Regions from separate parts of the Chromobacterium fluminis genome, predicted to be linked through region 4. Evidence: predicted binding sites of a transcription regulator. Region 4 holds the regulator's gene; each other region holds the start of a gene.

Region 1 (4,559 bases), on a different contig from region 4:
TGGCCTGCGCCTCGCGCTGCTGTTCCTCCAGCGGCCACACCGTCAGATCCAACACATTGTCCAGCATGCGCACCGACATGCGCACCACTTTCTCGAAGCTCTTGAAGTCGAAGCTGGGCTTGTCCCCAAAGGGCTGACGCACGTGGCGGCACAGATTGATGGAACCCAGATCGCAGCAGCCGTAGTCCGGCAGCGGCTGTTCGCCGCAGGGGTTGGTGGACTCGATCACCTCGCAGTAGGACAGATTGTTGTCCTGGTTGATGCGGGTCATGAACAGCACGCCCGGCTCGGCGTGGTCGTAGGTGGAGGCCATGATCTGCCGCCACAGTTCGCGCGCCGGCACGGCGCGGTAGACCCACAGGCCGTCCTCGCGCTGGTAACTGCCGGGGAAGGCGTCGGACGAGGGTTCCACCGCATGGGTCAGCTCCCAGGCGACGTCCGCTTCCACCGCGCGCATGAAGTCGTCGGACACCCCCACCGAGATATTGAAATTGCGCAGATCGCCCTGGTCCTTGGCGTGGATGAAGTCCTCCACGTCCGGGTGAGAAATGTCCAGCACTCCCATCTGCGCGCCGCGGCGCGCGCCGGCGGATTCCACCGTCTCGCAGCTGCGGTCGAACACCCGCATATAGGACACCGGGCCGGACGCGCGGCTGTTGGTGCCCTTGACTCGCGCGCCCTTGGGACGGATGCGCGAGAAGTTGTAGCCGACGCCGCCGCCGCGGCGCATGGTTTCCGCGGCCTGCAGCAGCGCCTCGTAAATGCCCACCTTGCCGTTTTCGGTTTCGGACACCGAATCGCCCACCGGCTGCACGAAGCAATTGATCAAGGTGGCGCGCAAATCGGTGCCGGCGGCGGAATTGATGCGGCCGCCGGGAATAAAGCCGTTTTCCAGCGTTTGATAGAACAGCGGCTCGAAACGCGCCGGGTCGCTTTCCAGCGCCGCCAGCGCCTTGGCCACGCGCAGGCGCACTTCGCTCACGCTGTGTTCGCCGTTCTTGGCGTATTTTTCCAGCAATACCTCGCGGGAGATGTCCTGCTCGGTCATGGCGGCGATGTTTTCCTGCTTCATGGTTCCCGGTTCCTCTTGAATTGCGGCCTGCGGCGGCCAGGGCGGCCCCCTTCCAGCATGCAATGGACTGTGTGGGCCGCAAAAGGTTTCAACACGTCCGATACGCAACATCTGGAAAAGAAAAACGGCGTATTACACTATATGTAGTTACGCCGTTCGTTGACACATATCAAGCGCTATTCCACCCCATCGTCGCTTTTCCCTATCGTCATGGGCAAAAACACGACGCGCGGCGGCCGCCTCACGGCGTCTTCAGTTTCACCTCCAGCGGCACCCCGTCGCGACCGGCGGAGACCTTGACCGGCTCGCCCAGTTGGATGCGCTCCTGCAGAGCCGGATCGGTCTTGATCATAGCCGCGCGCGCGTTGGCGGCGCGTTGCTTGGCCAGTTGCTGCAGGTTGGCGTCGGTGATGCTCTGCGCGGCGATCAACTCGTCGCGCAGCAGCTTGCCCAGGGCCGCGCCGGACGGCCCGCCCGGCTTCAGCGTGTGGCCCAGCAGCTTGAAGCGGCCGATCTGCTTGCCGTACACCGATTTGACCGCGGACAGGATTTCGCCGTCCTGCATGTCCGGCAGCGGCAGCGGCTCGCCGGCGCCCAACTGATGGCCGGCGGCGGCGAAGATGGCCAGATCGGTTTGCGCGCGCGCCATTTCCTTGCGGTCCGCGTCGGTGTTGTAACCGCCGCTGATGGACAGCATCAGCTTGGGCCGCTTCACCATCAGCCCGGCCACTTTGACCAGCTTCTCGCGCTCCGGCGGCGTCACATTGGCCTCGCCGGCCACGAAGCGGATATCGTCGAAGCCCTCGCCGCCCAGCAAGGCGCCCAGCGCGCGGAACGGCGCGGTCACCACCTTGGTCACCACGTTGACGATGGCTTTCCAGATGACCTTGCCGTAGCTGAACTGCGGATCGTCCAGGCTGCCGGCCACCGGCAAGTCCAGATCGATGCGTTTGTCGCTGTCCTCCAGAATGGCCACCGCCAGCCGCAGCGGCAGCCGCGGGCCCTTGTATTCACTGTCCGGCAGCTCGTCGCCCAGTTGCAGGGAATCGATCACCACCCGGTTCTCGCCCTTGAGCTGGCGCTGCTCCAGCAGATAGCGCAGGTCCACCGACAAGCGGCCGTCCTTGACCTGCCAGCCGGCGAAGTTCATCGAATACGGGTTCAGCGTGCCCATGGAGATATTGCGGAAAGCCAGGGTGATGTCGGTGTTGTCGGTGGGCGCCAGCGGCGACAGCGCGCCGCGCACCTTGACGTCGCCAAACTGATCCACATCGCCGTCCAGCGTGATATTGCCGCGCTGCTGGGCGCGGGTGGAGAGGTTCTGGATCGAGCCCCGCAGATTATGCATGTCGGAGGCGAAGTCCGGCTTCATGCCGTGGTCGGCGAACTGCACCCGGCCGCCCTGCACATGAATAGACTTCACCTCCACCTGGGGCAACGGCGACGCCTTGGCCTTAGGTGCGGCCGGCTTGCCGCCCTGGCCGGCGAACAGGCGCTTGAGGTTGAGCTCGCGCTTGTCGTCCAACACCAGCCGCGCCGCCGGCCCTTGCAGCCGAACATCGTTGATCGCCACTTTCAGCGGCATGCCCTGAGCGCTGAGGCCGCGCACTTGCAGATCGCGCCAGCCCAACAAGGGCAATTTCTCGCCCGGCTCATACACCGCCAGCCGCGCCACGCCCGCTGAGCCGCCGACGCGCCAGCCGCGCGCGCCGACATCCAGATTCAGATCCACCGACAGCGCGCCGCCGCCGAAGCGCAGCGGCGTGCCGCTCAAGGCGTACGGCGCCAACGGCGCCAGCTGCACTCCGTCGGCGCGTAGCTTGCCCTTGAACGCGCCGGCGGCGGCGTCGATATCGGCCTTGGCCGCCAGCTTGCCGCCGTTGAGCTTGCCGGCCAGGTCTACCGCCAGCCGCTGGCCGTCGTCCACCGCCACCGTGCCGCCCAGGCCGGACAAGGCCACGCTCACCGGTTTGGGCAGGCCGCGGTCGGTCCAGCTCAGTTGGCTGTCCCGCAGTTCCATTTCCGGATAAGAGAACTTCCAGGCCGGCGCCGCCTCCCCCTGGGGGCGCGCCGGCGCGGGGGTCGGTTTGGAACGGCCGGCGGACTCGAACAAGCGGGCCAGATTGATCTGGCCGGCGCGGTCGCGCTCCACCTTGGCCTCAAGGCCGCTCAGCGTCAGCTTGCCCGGCTCGATGCGGCGGCCTTGTTGCAATAACTGGCTGGACGCCAGTTCTGCGCTGGCGAGGCTCAAAACCGGTGCCGCGCCTTGCGCGCCCAGCTTCAGCTCGTCCAACCGCGCCAGCATGCCCGTCAGCGCGAAGCCATGGTCCGGCGACAAGGCGAAGCGGCCGGACAACAGCGGCAACTGGGCCTCCAGCGCCAAGGGCTGGCGAAAACCCTGGTCGGCATAGCTCAGGCGCCAGTTGCGCAACTTGATCGCCTCGATGTTCACCAACCACGGCAGCGGCGCTTCCGCCGGCTGAGGCTTGGCGACGGCCGGCGCGGCCGGAATCGCCTTCTGCCAATCCACCGTTCCGTCGCGGTCCCGCCCGGCTATCGCCAGGCCCTGGTCCAGTTCGATGGACTGCACTTTCAACATTGAACGCGCCAAGTCCAGCGCGCCGCCTTCGACGCGGACTTCCGGAATCGTCAGTTCGCTGCGGCCGCCCGGCGCTTTCAACGCGAAGCGCAGCAGACTGGCGCGGAACGGCGACACCGTCAGTTCCGGCGTTTTGCCGGACATCTCAAAATGGTAGCGCGCCGACACCGACAAGCGCCCTTCCGGCGCGGCGGTGTTGAAATGCGGCTGCACATAAGGCCAGACCGAGGCCAGCGGCAGTTCCGCCATCTGCGCCTCGCCGTCGGACTTCAGCGGTTGCAGATTGATGCTGCCCTTCCAGTTGAAGCGAGTACCGTCGGTCAAAGCGGCCTGCATCGTGTAACTGCCGTTTTCCGGCAGCGTGGACAGGTCCACCAGCGACAGATTCAGCGGCACCATGGTAAAGCGCTCGTCGCCGCCCAGCCGGTCGGACAGCTGCGCCTGGCCCTTGCGGATGTTCAAGGCCTTGATCAAGAGCCGCGGCAGCTTGTCCGAGCCGCCTTCGGGCTTGGCCGGCCCGGCGGCGTCGGCGACGAAGCGTGCCCAGTTCCACTGACCGGCGCGGTTGCGCGCCAAGGCCAGCCGTGGTTCGTCCAGGGAAAACTCCTGCACCTGCCAGCGGCCGATCAACAGCATGGACGGGTCCAGGTTCAGATACGCCCGCTTCACCGCGAACAGCGGCCGGCCGTCGCCCTCGCTCAGCTTGAGATCCCTCACCTCCAGGGACATGTCCCAAGGCGTGATCTTCACCTCGCCCATGCTCAGCGTGCGGCCTATGCCCTGCGCCCATTTGGCGGCCGCGTCGCTGATCATGCCCGGCGCCAGCCAGCCCAGGAATCCCCAGAGCAGGCCCAGCAACACAATGGGAACCGCCGCCCAGCGCAGCCA
Region 2 (4,559 bases), on a different contig from region 4:
CAGAACGCGCCGCGCGGCGCCGAATCAGGACAGGAGTAGAATACCCGGCATGAAACGTCTTTTCTTGTGGGCCGCCATGGCTCTGAGCTTGTCCGCCTGCAGCGCGTTGCAACAACTGGGCGCGCCCATCAGTTCGCATCCTTCCTCTCCGGCCAAGAGCCGGCAGCAGACGGCTCCGGCGTCCAGCGCCAAGTCGGACGCCTTGTTGCGGGAGGCCAACCGCCTGGCGGACAAGGTCAAGAGCGGCGAGTTGACTAGGCTGGCCGCCGCGGATCAGTTGGGCGCATTTCGGCTCAAGGCGGTGGGGTCCAACCCCATCGACGACAACACCTTTGCCATGTACCGTTATCTGACGGTAGAGCGCGAGGCGGGCCGCATCGATCAGGACACGTTCCGAGCCAAGATGGACGAGCGTCTGAGGGAATGGATGAGGCGGTGGCCCAAGATGAATCCCAAGCCGGCGGATCCTGCGTTCACTAACTTCCTGCTCAAACTGTACGGCTTGCCGGCCCTGGGGGCTTGAACATGGGCAAGAAAGTCAAGCCGGACGAGGCTGGCTGTCCCTGCGGGCTGGGCGGCGCTTACGCTGCCTGTTGCGGTCGTTATCTGAGCGAAGGCGGCGAACCGGCGCCCACGGCGGAAGCCTTGATGCGTTCGCGCTATACCGCTTACGCGCGCGGCGACGAGGCGTATCTGCTGGCGAGCTGGCATCCAAGCACCCGGCCGCCGGCGCTGGACCTGGCCGCGGACGCAGGCGTGGTCAAATGGCTGGGTCTGGAGGTGCTGGCGACGGAGGCCGGCGGCGAGGCCGACGCCGAGGGCGTGGTGGAGTTCGCCGCGCGCTACAAGGTGAGCGGCAAGGCCGAGCGCATGCGCGAGCGTAGTCGCTTTGCGCGCGAGGACGGCCGCTGGTTCTATCTGTCCGGCGAATTGAGCTGAGCTGTTGCTAGGGAGTCTAGTGCTTCTGCGTTCGCAGCAGGCTCTCGATGGCGCGCTCCAGCGCCGCTGGTTTGACGTAGGGGGCGAAACGCTTGCGGATGCGCCCTTCGCCGTCCACCAGGAATTTGGTGAAATTCCATTTGATGCGCCGGCTGCCCAGCAAGCCGGGTTTGGCGGCGACGAGATGACGCCAGAGCGGATGCGCGTCGGCGCCGTTGACGTCGATCTTGGCGGATAGCGCGAAGCTGACCCCGAAATTCTTCTGACAGAACTGGCCTATGGCGGCGGCGTCCCCAGGCTCCTGGCCGCCGAACTGATTGCAGGGGAAGCCGATGATCTCCAGGCCTTGCTCGCGGTAGCGCTGGTACAGCTGTTCCAGGCCGCCTAATTGCGCGGTGAAGCCGCACTCGCTGGCGGTGTTGACCAGCAATAGCACTTTGCCGCGATAGCTCGCCAGCGGCAGGGTCTGCCCGTTTAAAGTCTCAATGGAAAAATCATATATGTCCGGCATATTTTCGCTCTTCGCCAAAGCGAAGATCATGGCAAGAAACCGGAAGAAGAGCAATTGAGCAGAGACATAAAAAAAGGGGCGCAACGGCAAGGGGGAACCGCTACGCCCCAAGAAGAAATCAATTGCTGTACAAGGGCCGACCAACCGGGAAAGTCAGCTAACCCTCTGTTTATCCTAGAACATTAAGGTGAAATTGCGAGGACGGATTTGGCGTGGTTTAAATGACAAAGGGATGGCCAGGCCATCCCTTTTTTGCAGGCGGGAAGCGATTCAGGGACGCGGCAGCGTCACGCCCACCTGGCCCATGTATTTGCCGGCGCGGTCTCTGTAGGACACGTCGCAGACTTCATCGGATTCGAAGAACAAGACCTGGGCTACGCCCTCGTTGGCGTAGATTTTGGCCGGCAGCGGCGTGGTGTTGGAGAACTCCAGGGTCACATAGCCTTCCCATTCCGGCTCGAACGGAGTGACGTTGACGATGATGCCGCAACGGGCGTAAGTGGACTTGCCCAGGCATACGGTCAACACCGAGCGCGGGATGCGGAAATATTCCACGGTGCGAGCCAGCGCGAAGCTGTTGGGCGGAATGATGCAATAGCCCTTGCCGGAGACTTCCACGAAGGAGTTGGGGTCGAAGTTTTTCGGGTCGACGATGGTGCTGTTGATATTGGTGAACACCTTGAATTCGTCGGCGCAGCGGATGTCGTAACCGTAGCTGGAGGTGCCGTAGGAGATCACCTTCTGGCCATCCACCATCTTGATCTGGTTGGCCTCGAAGGGTTCTATCATATTGTACTCGGCCGCCATCCGGCGAATCCATTTGTCCGATTTGATGCTCATTGTCTTTGGCCCGTAGCTTATCGATTGATTGTCCGCGATTTTAACCGCAAGCGCTGTGGGCGGCTATCGATAATCCAAGGCGGATCCGGATAGGACAATGCTATTGATGCAGGTCAAGCAGAGCGGGAATTGCCGTGGTTTGCCGATATTCGACGTGGTTTGGCTGGATATACTAATGCAAACCATTCTCGTTCTTGATCGGATCATCATGTTGACTTTGGATGTATTTCCCGCCGGCCGCCACGGCGTGGTCGACCGTCTGGAGCTGGCCGAAGAGGCCATGCGTCGCGTCGCCGCCTTTGGCCTGGAGCCGGGCTGCCGTTTTTATTTGCGTCGGGCGGCGCCCTTGGGCGGGCCTTTGTTGCTGGATGTCGGCGCCACCCGCTTCCTGTTGCGGCGCAGTCTGGCGCGCTTCATCGTGGCGAGGGTGGCGGTATGAAGCGTTTCGCCCTGATCGGCTTGCCGAACACCGGCAAGTCCACTTTGTTCAACCGTCTGACCGGCATGTCGCAGCGTGTCGGCAATTGGCCGGGCCTGACCATAGAACTGAGCAGCGCGCGTTTGTTGTTGGGTGGCCACATGGTGGAGTTGGTGGATTTGCCCGGCGTCAATGATTTGACCGGCTATTCCGACGACGAGGCGGTGGTGCGCGACGTGTTGCTGGCCAGCGCTTTCGATGGCGCCATCCTGGTGCTCAACGCCAGCCAGCTGGACCGGCAATTGCCGCTGGCCTTGCAGGTGCTGGCCAGCGGTCTCAACTGCCAAGTGGTGTTGAATATGGCGGACGAGGCCAAGGGGCTGGGCGTGAGCCTGGATGTGGAGTGTTTATCGGAACGTCTGGGCGCGCCGGTATCGCTGGTGTCGGCCAGGCATATGCAAGGCTGGCCGCCGCTGATGGCGAGTTTGAACCGACTGGCCAACAATGGGGCTCCGGCCGCGAGAGCGAGGCTGGACGCGGTTCCGGACACCCAGGCGGCGATGGCGGAGGCCAAACGCTTGCTGGACGGCTGCTGGGCCTTGCCGGCTATGCTGCCAGCGCGGCTGACCGAGAAGATCGACCACTGGCTGATGCATCCATGGCTGGGCTTGCCGCTGTTCTTCGCGCTGATGGCGCTGTTGTTCAACCTGACTTATCAGATCGGCACGCCTTTGCAGGAGCTGGCCGGCGCCGGACTGGACTGGGTCAAGGAGCAGGCGCTGGCGCCCTTGCTCGCGCCTTTGCCTGAGATTGTGCAGAGCCTGGCGCTGGACGGGATCTGGCAGGGCGTGTCGACGGTGCTGACCTTCGCGCCCATCTTGTTGGTGTTCTTCGTCCTGATGGCGATGGTGGAGGACTCCGGCTATCTGGCGCGCGCCGCCTATCTGACCGATGCCTTTATGGCCCGGCTGGGGCTGGACGGCCGCGGCTTCGTGATGCAGTTGATGGGTTTTGGCTGCAATGTGCCGGCCATCATGGGCACCCGGGTGATGCGCGAGCGCAAGCAGCGGCTGCTGACCATGCTGGTGATTCCGTTTTCGCTGTGCTCGGCGCGGCTGCAAGTGGTGGTGTTCTTCGCCGGGCTGCTGTTCACGGCGGCGCAAGCGCCGTGGGTGCTGATGGGGCTTTATCTGATGAGCTTCGCCGTCGCGGTGTTCACCGCCTGGGTGTTCAAGCGTCGTTACGCCGGCGGCGAAGCCTTCTTGCTGGAAGTGCCGCCGTACCGGCTGCCCGGCTTGAGCCATTTGCTGAGCCGGGCGGTGGGGGAGGTGCGGGCCTTTTTGCAACTGGCTTCCAGTTTCATCCTGTTGGGGGTGGTGTTGGTTTGGTTGCTGACCCATGTGCCGGCCGGCGACGGCAAGACGCTGGCCGACGCCTTGGGCAGCCTGCTGGCTCCGGTGCTGGACCCGATAGGCATTCGCCACGAGCTGGCGGCGGCCTTGCTGTTCGGCTTCATCGCCAAGGAAATCCTGTTGGGCAGCCTGGCTGTGATCTACGGGGTGTCGGAGGCAGGTCTGGGCGCTGTCTTGCTGCAACATCTGGACTGGCGTTCAGCGATGAGCTTCCTGATCTTCACCTTGATCTACGTGCCTTGCCTGTCCACGGTGGCGGCGATGTACCGCGAGTCGCGCAGCAAGTCCTATACCGCGATGTCGGTGGCGTGGTCGGTGGGCCTGGCCTGGCTGTTGTCGTTCGCGTTTTATCAAGCCAGCGTGCATCTGTGGCCTTGAGGGCTTAGAATGAATGGTTCGCGAATTCCGTTCGCGCCGGCGGATGGCCGGCGTCATTGAA
Region 3 (4,559 bases), on a different contig from region 4:
TCTTCTTTCAGCAACTCGCTCAGGGTGTCCCACAGCTTTTGGGTGCGCGCGGTAGCGGGCGCCAGGAAGCTGGCGTCGCCTTCAAACGGCTTGTAGTTCAGCTGGATGAAGTTGCGGACATCCACCTTGCTTTGCCATTCACCACCGGTGAAATCGCGCCAGGGGTTGGCTTGAGTCGCGTCACGATTCAGAGCATCCATGTGTGCCTCCTAGTAACTATCAGTAAATGTTGAGTACTGAACATATTGTACATTCGGTTTCGAAAAAAATCGTTTGATCAAGATCAAATGCCGCAGACTAAAACCCGGTTTCCAAACCGGGTGCCGCGCCGGCAAAATTCCTTAAAAAACGCTTTATTTTCAATACCCTGAAATCCACCATCAACACGCCGTCATTGTAGCCGGCGCATTACATTCGAAAACGAACATCAAACACGGCTTCCGAGCGCCGTCGCGGCCGGTTTTGCGGCTTCGCGACGCACCGGCAGGGTGTGACGCTCCAGCAAGTAGACCACTAGGCCCACGCCCAGCGCGCCGCCGGCGATATTGCCCAGGGTGGCCGGAATCATATTGTGCAGGATAGCGGCGGCGTCCAGGCCTTGCATGCCGTGCAACAGGGCCAGCGAGAAGAAGGCCATATTGGCGATGCTGTGCTCAAAGCCGGAGAAGAAGAACACGAAGACCAGCAGCAGGATCATCAGCATCTTGGCCGCGTCGCCGGCCATGCGCAACGGCACCCATACCGCCAGACAGATCACCCAGTTGCACAGCGCGCCCTTCCAGAAGATTTCCCAAGCGCCGGCGTGAACCTTGTGCGCGGCCACGTTGAACAGCAGATGGTCGGCCGGCAGGCTGCCCATGCCGCCCGCTCCGGCAAACACCGCGGTGAACAACAACACGCCCAGCAAATTGCCCAGATAGACCATGGTCCAGCTGCGCAGCAGATTGCACACGCGGCAATCGCCGCTGAGCACGCCGATGCTGAAGTACATGACGTTGCTGGTGAACAGCTCCAGCTTGCAAACGATGATGCTGACCAGGGCCACGCCGAAGAAGCCGGCCACGGCGATGTAGTAGCCGGGAGAGCCGACGGCGAAGAAGACCTGGCCCAGCTTGAGGCTGACGCTGAGCACGACGGCGATCAGCGCGCCGGCCATGCCGGCGCTTAATAGGTAGCGCCCGGGGTGCTGTCGCAGCACGGTCTGTTTGGAGGCGGCTTCGGCCGCGACGTAGGCGAGTGTGGAGGCGTGATTCATGTTTTTCATTTCGCGAGCTTGAGCAGAGCCGCTGTCATGCGGGCCAACCTTATTAGAAAGCCTATCAACTGATCATGCCGTCTCTAAGGCTGGCTGGCGGAGAGGCCGGCTCAAGCCCAGTTCCTGCAATGTGTTTGTTGGCCACCTAGGAGGTTGGTTCCCATGCGAACGGATGCGCTGATTGTTGGTTCACGAAAATTTTATGTTCGTATTGCATCATTGTTGTTTGATAACTATCAAACGCAGGTCTTTCCCTTGCACACTTCTACTCAAGCCTTTCTTTTTACAACATGTCCGGCAAGGGATTTTCGGCCCCGCCGCGGTTCAGCCACCACCTAAGAGCGTGCTTACGGTTTAGCGAGCCAAAGCGAGACAAGACGAAAACAGCTGAGAAAGCGGAATTTACGAGTGGTACATGAGCATTTCGAAGCCGTACTCACCGTGAGGCGTCTCACCACGCGCAGCAGATCGTGAACAGGTTCTAAGGCCGCCAGCCCTCCTTACGAACTTCAAAGTTTGCCGCGCTTCTGCGGAACAGTCAGATAGAGACCTACAAGCGGCTTCAGAATGCTCATGCACCGCTTGTACATTCCTTATCTTCAACGACAAGGTCACGCCTCGTTCTTGCTCGCGAGACTTTGCACAGGCTCTTAGGCGAATGGAAAGCTCGATAGCCAACAATAAAAAACACCATGAAAATCATATAGATAATAGACAAACGATCGTTTGAACGCCGATGGCATGTTGGAAACCAACCAAATATTGTTCGTTTTGAAATATTTTTGTTCGTTTTCGAAAACAATTTTGTCGCTCAAATTTCATATTATGATACTCCACAGCCTCTTCCCCGCCAGACTGATATAGCAAATATCTTGACGTAAACCCCTGCTCCCAACACCTACCCCGCTACCCCTACCCTCGGCACAAACCTTAAATTAACTCATTATATTCATCAACTTACAAAACAATCGCCAACCTTTTTTTCACCCTCTCCACATCAGCGCCCCACACCTAAGCCATAGCGCACACCATGCCATTGGCGTGTTGCTCCGTGCTACAACTGCCTAGAACTATTGTGCAAAGTCGATGCACTTTTTCAAGCAAGCGCTCGATTTCACTCAGCAACAATCAGCAAAGCAACATGAAAACAAAACAATCCGAAAATTGGAATATTCCCCATATTGGTGCACTTCTAAGCCATTTTATAATGATTACCCTTTATTTTTCGTGTTTTTAAACCAAAAATAAGCAATCATCATGATATTGATAAGACATCAACAGCAAATAGCAATTGTTCGGATGTTCGTTTTGCTTCAAAATAAAGTTGATTAGAATCAACTGATGTTCTGAAAGGTGTAACCGCTGCGGTACAACTGCCTATACCATGCACATCAATGAAGCGTGACTCACTAATCAGCGGTTCCCGCTACTGACTAAAAGTCTAGCTAGCAAGAGATAAACGGCGCGTCGCTGAGCGGCACGTCAAAACGATTACCCCATTTGTCTTTTATGAAGGCCAATATCATGTCTCAAGCCGTTTCCACCCCCCTGCCCAAATCAGGCGCTTCGTCCTCTTGGACCAAGCAAGATACCGTCTGGATGTTGGGTCTGTACGGCACCGCCATTGGCGCCGGCACCCTGTTCCTGCCCATCAACGCCGGCATCGGCGGCCTGTGGCCGCTGATCGTCATGGCGCTGCTGGCCCTGCCGCTGACCTTCTTCGCTCACCGCGGCCTCACCCGTTTCGTGCTGTCCAGCTCCAAGCCGGGCGCGGATATCACTGAAGTCGTGGAAGAGCACTTCGGCGTGGGCGCCGGCAAGTTGATCACCCTGCTGTACTTCTTCGCCATCTACCCCATCTTGTTGGTGTACAGCGTGGCCATCACCAACACCGTGCAGTCCTTCATGGTCAACCAGCTGGGCGTGTCCGCTCCGCCGCGCGCCATTCTGTCGCTGATCCTGATCCTGGGTCTGATGGCCATCGTGCGCCTGGGCGAGAAGATGATCGTCAAGGCCATGAGCGTGTTGGTTTACCCCTTTGTCGCCTGCCTGATGCTGCTGGCGCTGTACCTGGTTCCGGAATGGAACAGCTCGGCCATCCAGCAAGCCGGCAGCCTGGGCGACGCCCTGTCCCACGGCGCGTTCTACAAGACGCTGTGGCTGGCCATCCCGGTCATGGTGTTCTCCTTCAACCACTCGCCCATCATTTCGTCCTTCTCGGTTGACCAGCAGAAGCTGCATGGCGACGCCGCAGAACCGGCCGCCGGCCGCGTACTGATCCGCGCTCACGTCATGATGGTGCTGTCGGTGATGTTCTTCGTGTTCAGCTGTGTGTTCAGCCTGTCCCCGGCCGACCTGGCCGCCGCCAAAGCGCAGAACATTTCCATCCTGTCCTACCTGGCCAACCACTTCCGCAACCCGGTGATTGAATGGGTGGCTCCGCTGATCGCCATGGTCGCCATCAGCAAGTCCTTCCTGGGTCACTACCTGGGCGCCAAAGAAGGCTTCAACGGCCTGATCATCAAACAGCTGCGCCAGAGCGGCAAGACTATCGAAACCGCCAAGCTGGACCGCTTCACCGCCGTGTTCATGATCATCACCACCTGGGCTGTAGCCACTTTCAACCCCAGCATCCTGGGCATGATCGAAACCCTGGGCGGCCCGGTCATCGCGATGCTGCTGTTCCTGATGCCGATGTACGCCATCGCCAAAGTGCCGGCCATGAAGAAATACTCCGGCGCCGCCAGCAACATCTTCGTGGTTCTGATCGGCCTGATCGCCATCTCCGCCATCTTCTACGATCTGTTCGCCTGATCGCCCTTCTCTGACAGCCCGGCCGGTCACGGCCGGCCGGGTTCCTCAGCATCAAGCCAAAGTATCAAGCCAAGAGGTAAGCAATCATGTTCAGCATGACTGATATCTACAAAATCGGCGTAGGCCCCTCCAGTTCCCACACCGTCGGTCCGATGAAAGCCGGCCACCAGTTCCTGGGCTCGCTCAAGGAAACCGGCCGCTTCAACCAAGTCACCCATGTCCACGTGGATTGCTACGGCTCGCTGGCCCTGACCGGCAAGGGCCATTGCACCGACCACGCCATCATTCTGGGCCTGGCCGGCAATCTGCCGGACACCGTGGACCCGGAACAGACTCCGGCCTTGATCGCCGATGTGGAAAAAACCCACCAGTTGACGCTGGGCCGCACCCATCAGCGCGTGGGCTTTGATATGGACTTCCACACCGCCAACCTGCCGATGCACGAAAACGGCATGCAGATCCACGCCTTTGTTGGCGACGAGTGCGTGCT
Region 4 (4,559 bases):
TGCTAGTAACAATCTGGGTTAAGGAACAAGAAAAACCCGGCGCAATCGGGCAAGGCGGCATGCCTGCCCATCCGGCAAGCGCTGGCCTTGCGCGCAATAACGGCGCGCGGGCTTTTCGATAAGCCGGCTATTTTAATGTGAAACTGCTGATGAATAAACCCCAAGTACCTGATTTTCTGAAAAACATTCGCGTGGTGTTGGCTCGCCCCAACCATCCGGGCAATATCGGCTCCGCCGCCCGAGCGATGAAGACCATGGGCCTGAGCCGGCTCTATCTGGTTGAACCCAAAGTATTTCCCAGCGACGAAGCCAATACGCTGGCCTCCGGCGCGGTGGATCTTCTCGAACAGGCCACCGTGGTGCCCAGCCTCGCCGAGGCGCTGCAAGACGTCACCATCGCCTGCGCGTTGACCAGCCGCCGCCGCGAGCTGACCACCCCTCTGTCCACACCGCGTCAGACTACGCCGGAATTGGTGGCGCGCGCGCGCGCCGGCGAACAAGTGGCCCTGGTGTTCGGCAATGAAACCTTCGGCCTGTCGATCGAAGAAGTCGAGCAATGCAACCGTCTGGTCACCATCCCCGGCAACCCGGACTATTTCTCGCTGAATCTGGCGATGGCAGTGCAGGTGATGACCTACGAGCTGTTCAGCCACACCGGCGTGGACGTCGATTATCTGCGCGCCGACAGCGACGCGGCGGCGCTGGGCGAGGTGGAGGGCTTCTGCGGCCATCTGGAACAGACCATGGACAAGATAGGCTATTTCCGCCGCCGCAACAGCGAGCGGATGATGCGCCGGATGCGCACTCTGTTCAACCGCGCCGGCCTGCTGCGCGAGGAGATCGACATCCTGCGCGGCTTCCTCAAACAGGTGCAGCGCGCCGCCGACGGCGAAGTCCGCCGCGACGCGCCCGGACCGGATGGCGAATAAGCCGCCGTTCACCCTGCCCTACGCGCATCCGGCGGTGCGCGATCTGGCTTTTCTGCTCTCCGCGCCCTCCCCCTGGCGCAGCGGCGCGGACATCCCGCCACAACGGCTGCTGGGGGCAGACGGCCCGGCCTTGCTGCAAGCGCTGGACGCCGATCCGGCCGAGCTGCAGCACTGGCTGGCGCGCCAGCCCACCCGCCGTCTGGGCCATTACGCCGAGCGCTTGCTGTCCTTCTGGTTCCGCTTGGCGCCGCACATCGAACTGGTCGCCAGCAATCTGCCGGTGCGCGGTCCGGACGGCCGCACCGTCGGCGAATTCGACTTCCTTTTGCGCCTCGACGGCCAACCGCTGCATCTGGAAGCCGCCAGCAAGTTCTACCTGCAACTAGGCCGCAGCGCCGATACGCTGACCGGCCCCAGCCTGCGCGACGCCTGGGCGCTGAAAGCCCATAAGCTGCAGACCCAGCTGCGCCTGTCCCGCCATCCCGCGGCGCAAGCTGCGCTGCCGGCGGGCTTCGACGGCTGCGCTGTCGGCGCCCGGCTCAGCGGTTGGCTGTTCCACGCCCTGGACACCTCGCCGGAACCTCCGCCCGGCGCTCTGCCCCTCTACGGGCAATACTGGCCGCTGCGCGGCGACTGGCCTGCGTTGAACGCGGACTCCCGCTGGGCCTGGCTGCCCAGGCTCAGCTGGCTGGCGCCGGCGCGCCTCTCGCGGGAACACACCGCCGACGCGGCGGAACTGCGCGCGCGGCTGGAACAGGCCGAGGCGCCGCAGCTGCTGGCCGAACTGCAACCCGGCCCCGACGGCGACTGGCACGAAGTGGCGCGCGGCTTCGCCGTGCCGCCCGGATGGCCTCAAGAAGCGCCCTTGTCGCGGCTGCTGCGGCAAATCGCCGACTGCGCGCCGTCCCCATGAAAAAAGGCAAGCCCGATGGCTTGCCTAAGAACCTGTTTACAATCCGCTGCGCGTCGGCGATACGGCGTTGAAACCAGCTTCGAAATGCTCATGTACCACGTGTACATTCCGCTTTCTCAGCCGCTTTCGCCTTGTCTCGCCTTAGCTCGCAAGATCGTAAACACGCTCTTGCGTCTTTCACGACTCTGCCTAAGCGGCGGAATCAATGGCCGTTGGCGTGGGCGCAGCCGGAAATCAGCGCCTTCAACTCATCCACCATCACTAGCTGGATATGCTTATGGTCTACCGTGATCCAGCCTTGCTGCTGGAACTTGGACAGCGTGCGGCTGACGGTTTCCAGTTTCAACCCCAGGAAGCTGCCGATTTCCTCGCGGCTCATGCGCAGGATGAAATCATTGGCGGCGAAGCCCCGGGTGGACAGACGCTGGGACAAATTGAGCAAGAAAGCGGCTAGACGTTCTTCCGCCTTCATGTTGCCCAATAGCAACATTACATTTTGATCGCGAACGATCTCGCGGCTCATCAGTCGGTAGAAGTGGTGCTGCAAGGTGGGAATTTCGCGACCCAGGCTCTCCATGCGGCTGAACGGCAACTCGCACACCTCGCTGTCCTCCAGCGCGATGGCGTCGCAACCGTGAACATTGGCGGAAATGCCGTCCAAACCCATCAGTTCGCCGGACATGTGGAAGCCGGTCACCTGTTCGCGGCCGTCCTGGCTGGCCACGCTGGTCTTGAAGAAGCCGGTACGCACCGCGAACAGAGAGCGGAAGCCCTCGCCGCTTCGGAACAGGTATTCGCCGCGCTTCAAACGACGGCTCTGGCGGATCACCGCGTCAAGCTGGGTCAGCTCCTCGCGGTTGAGCCCCACAGGCAGACAGAGTTCCTTCAGGCTGCAGTTGGAGCAGGAGACCTTCAGGTTATGCAAAGAGATATGATTCTGATCGGACATGGCATGTTTAGTACAAGCTTGCGATGAAGCTTGACCCTTATCAAAGCGAAATTCGCAGGATTTCCGCAAATTTACCAGTCCACCAGAGGTTTTGCTATCCAAATACGACATGAAGACCACCCACCCATTTTCTCCTGCCCATTTTGAATTCGACCGCGCTCTGATTGAACGCCTCGACGGGACAGGTCCTAGATATACGTCATACCCGACAGCGGATCGCTTTACGCCGGGTTTTGCCGAAAGAGACTACATCCACTGGCTACGGCAGCGCAGCATCGGCGCCAACCGGAAACCTTTATCATTGTACGCTCATATACCTTTTTGCAACACTATCTGCTACTACTGCGGTTGCAACAAGATCATCACCAAGGACAGCGGCAAAGCCGACTTGTATCTGGACTACCTGGAAAAGGAAGTCCGGATGGTCGCCTCCTGTCTGGGCCGTCGAGAGCAGGTGATACAGCTGCATTTCGGCGGCGGCACCCCAACGTTCCTGTCCGACGCGCAACTGGAACGATTGATGACCTTGCTCAAGACTCATTTCGAGTTCTTGAAGGAGGGGGAGTATTCCATAGAAATAGACCCGCGCAAAGTCAGCGCGGCTACAATTTTCAAGCTGGCTGAATTCGGCTTCAACCGCATCAGCGTCGGCATCCAGGACTTCGAGCCCGCGGTGCAGCAGGCGGTGAACCGCGTGCAATCCGAGGAGGAAACGCTGGAGGTGATCCAGGCGGCGCGCGACGCCGGCTTCAAGTCCGTCAGCGTCGATCTGATCTACGGCCTGCCCTTGCAGAGCCGGGAATCGGTGCGCCGCACGCTGGACAAGGTGATCGCCATCGGTCCGGACCGGCTGGCGCTGTACAACTACGCCCATCTGCCCACCGTGTTCATGCCGCAGCGCCGCATCAACGAGGCCGATCTGCCGTCGCCGGAAACCAAGCTGGACATCCTGCAGGACTCGGTGCAACGTCTATCCGATGCCGGTTATGTGTTCATCGGCATGGATCACTTTGCCAAGCCGGACGACGAATTGGCCTCCGCCCTGCGCCAGGGCCGGCTGCAACGCAATTTCCAGGGTTACTCCACGCATGCGGACTGCGACATGATTGGCCTTGGCGTGTCCTCCATCGGCAAGGTCGGCCCCTGCTACAGCCAGAGCGCCAAAGACCTGGACAGCTACTACGCGGCGCTGGACAGCGGCCATCTGCCGGTGCTGCGCGGACTGACGCTGGACAATGACGATATCCTGCGCCGCAGCATCATCCAGGGCCTGATGTGCCGTTTCTCGCTGTCGGTGGAAGCGCTGGAAGAAATTCACGGCATCAACTTCGCCGAGTACTTCGCCGAAGAGCTGCCGCAGATCCGCGAATACCAGCAACTGGGCCTGCTGTCCTTCGACGGCGACTTCATCATGGTGGAACCCAAGGGCCGCTTCCTGATCCGCAATATCGCGATGATCTTCGACCGGCACCTGCGGGAGCGCCGTACTCAAGCTCGCTACTCCAAAACCATTTGAGCCAGCCCCATGACAAAACAGCCCGCGTCTGGACGCGGGCTGTTTATCGTTGGGGCCTGGCATAGGCTTACCAGATGTCTTTTTCCACCTTGGCCGCCAGTTCCGGGTAATCCGCCACCTTGAACACAGGAGTGGACTCGCCTTGCTTCAACTGACGCTCGTAGTCCTTCAACACGATGAAGAAGTAACGCGACAACAATACAATGGCCACCAGGTTGATCAAGGCCATCAAACCCATGGCGAAGTCGGCCA

Evidence for each region. The regulator FNR, encoded in region 4, switches genes on or off when oxygen is low (the NO sensors DNR and NnrR bind a similar motif). The targets are predictions, from matches to a motif close to TTGATNNNNATCAA.
Region 1: the regulator FNR is predicted to act here: its motif matches at 1,232-1,245, upstream of HA052_RS21040 (adenosylcobalamin-dependent ribonucleoside-diphosphate reductase).
Region 2: the regulator FNR is predicted to act here: its motif matches at 2,394-2,407, upstream of HA052_RS10535 (FeoA family protein).
Region 3: the regulator FNR is predicted to act here: its motif matches at 1,482-1,495, upstream of HA052_RS19195 (formate/nitrite transporter family protein).

What each region holds. Positions count from the first base shown of each region.
Region 1 covers NZ_JAAOMA010000039.1:19,229-23,787, reverse strand. Annotated here, with positions in the region: gene HA052_RS21040 (adenosylcobalamin-dependent ribonucleoside-diphosphate reductase) at 1-1,072, opposite strand, end outside; gene HA052_RS21035 (DUF748 domain-containing protein) at 1,314-4,559, opposite strand, start outside.
Region 2 covers NZ_JAAOMA010000012.1:98,299-102,857, reverse strand. Annotated here, with positions in the region: gene HA052_RS10555 (putative periplasmic lipoprotein) at 50-523, shown strand; gene HA052_RS10550 (YchJ family protein) at 526-939, shown strand; gene HA052_RS10545 (glutathione peroxidase) at 956-1,450, opposite strand; gene dcd (dCTP deaminase) at 1,721-2,290, opposite strand; gene HA052_RS10535 (FeoA family protein) at 2,466-2,729, shown strand; gene feoB (ferrous iron transport protein B) at 2,726-4,498, shown strand.
Region 3 covers NZ_JAAOMA010000032.1:53,270-57,828, reverse strand. Annotated here, with positions in the region: gene pflB (formate C-acetyltransferase) at 1-200, opposite strand, end outside; gene HA052_RS19195 (formate/nitrite transporter family protein) at 428-1,255, opposite strand; gene HA052_RS19190 (HAAAP family serine/threonine permease) at 2,780-4,069, shown strand; gene HA052_RS19185 (L-serine ammonia-lyase) at 4,156-4,559, shown strand, end outside.
Region 4 covers NZ_JAAOMA010000018.1:21,477-26,035, forward strand. Annotated here, with positions in the region: gene HA052_RS13825 (RNA methyltransferase) at 150-929, shown strand; gene HA052_RS13830 (DUF1853 family protein) at 919-1,842, shown strand; gene fnr (fumarate/nitrate reduction transcriptional regulator Fnr) at 2,045-2,791, opposite strand; gene hemN (oxygen-independent coproporphyrinogen III oxidase) at 2,901-4,307, shown strand; gene HA052_RS13845 (alanine/glycine:cation symporter family protein) at 4,375-4,559, opposite strand, start outside.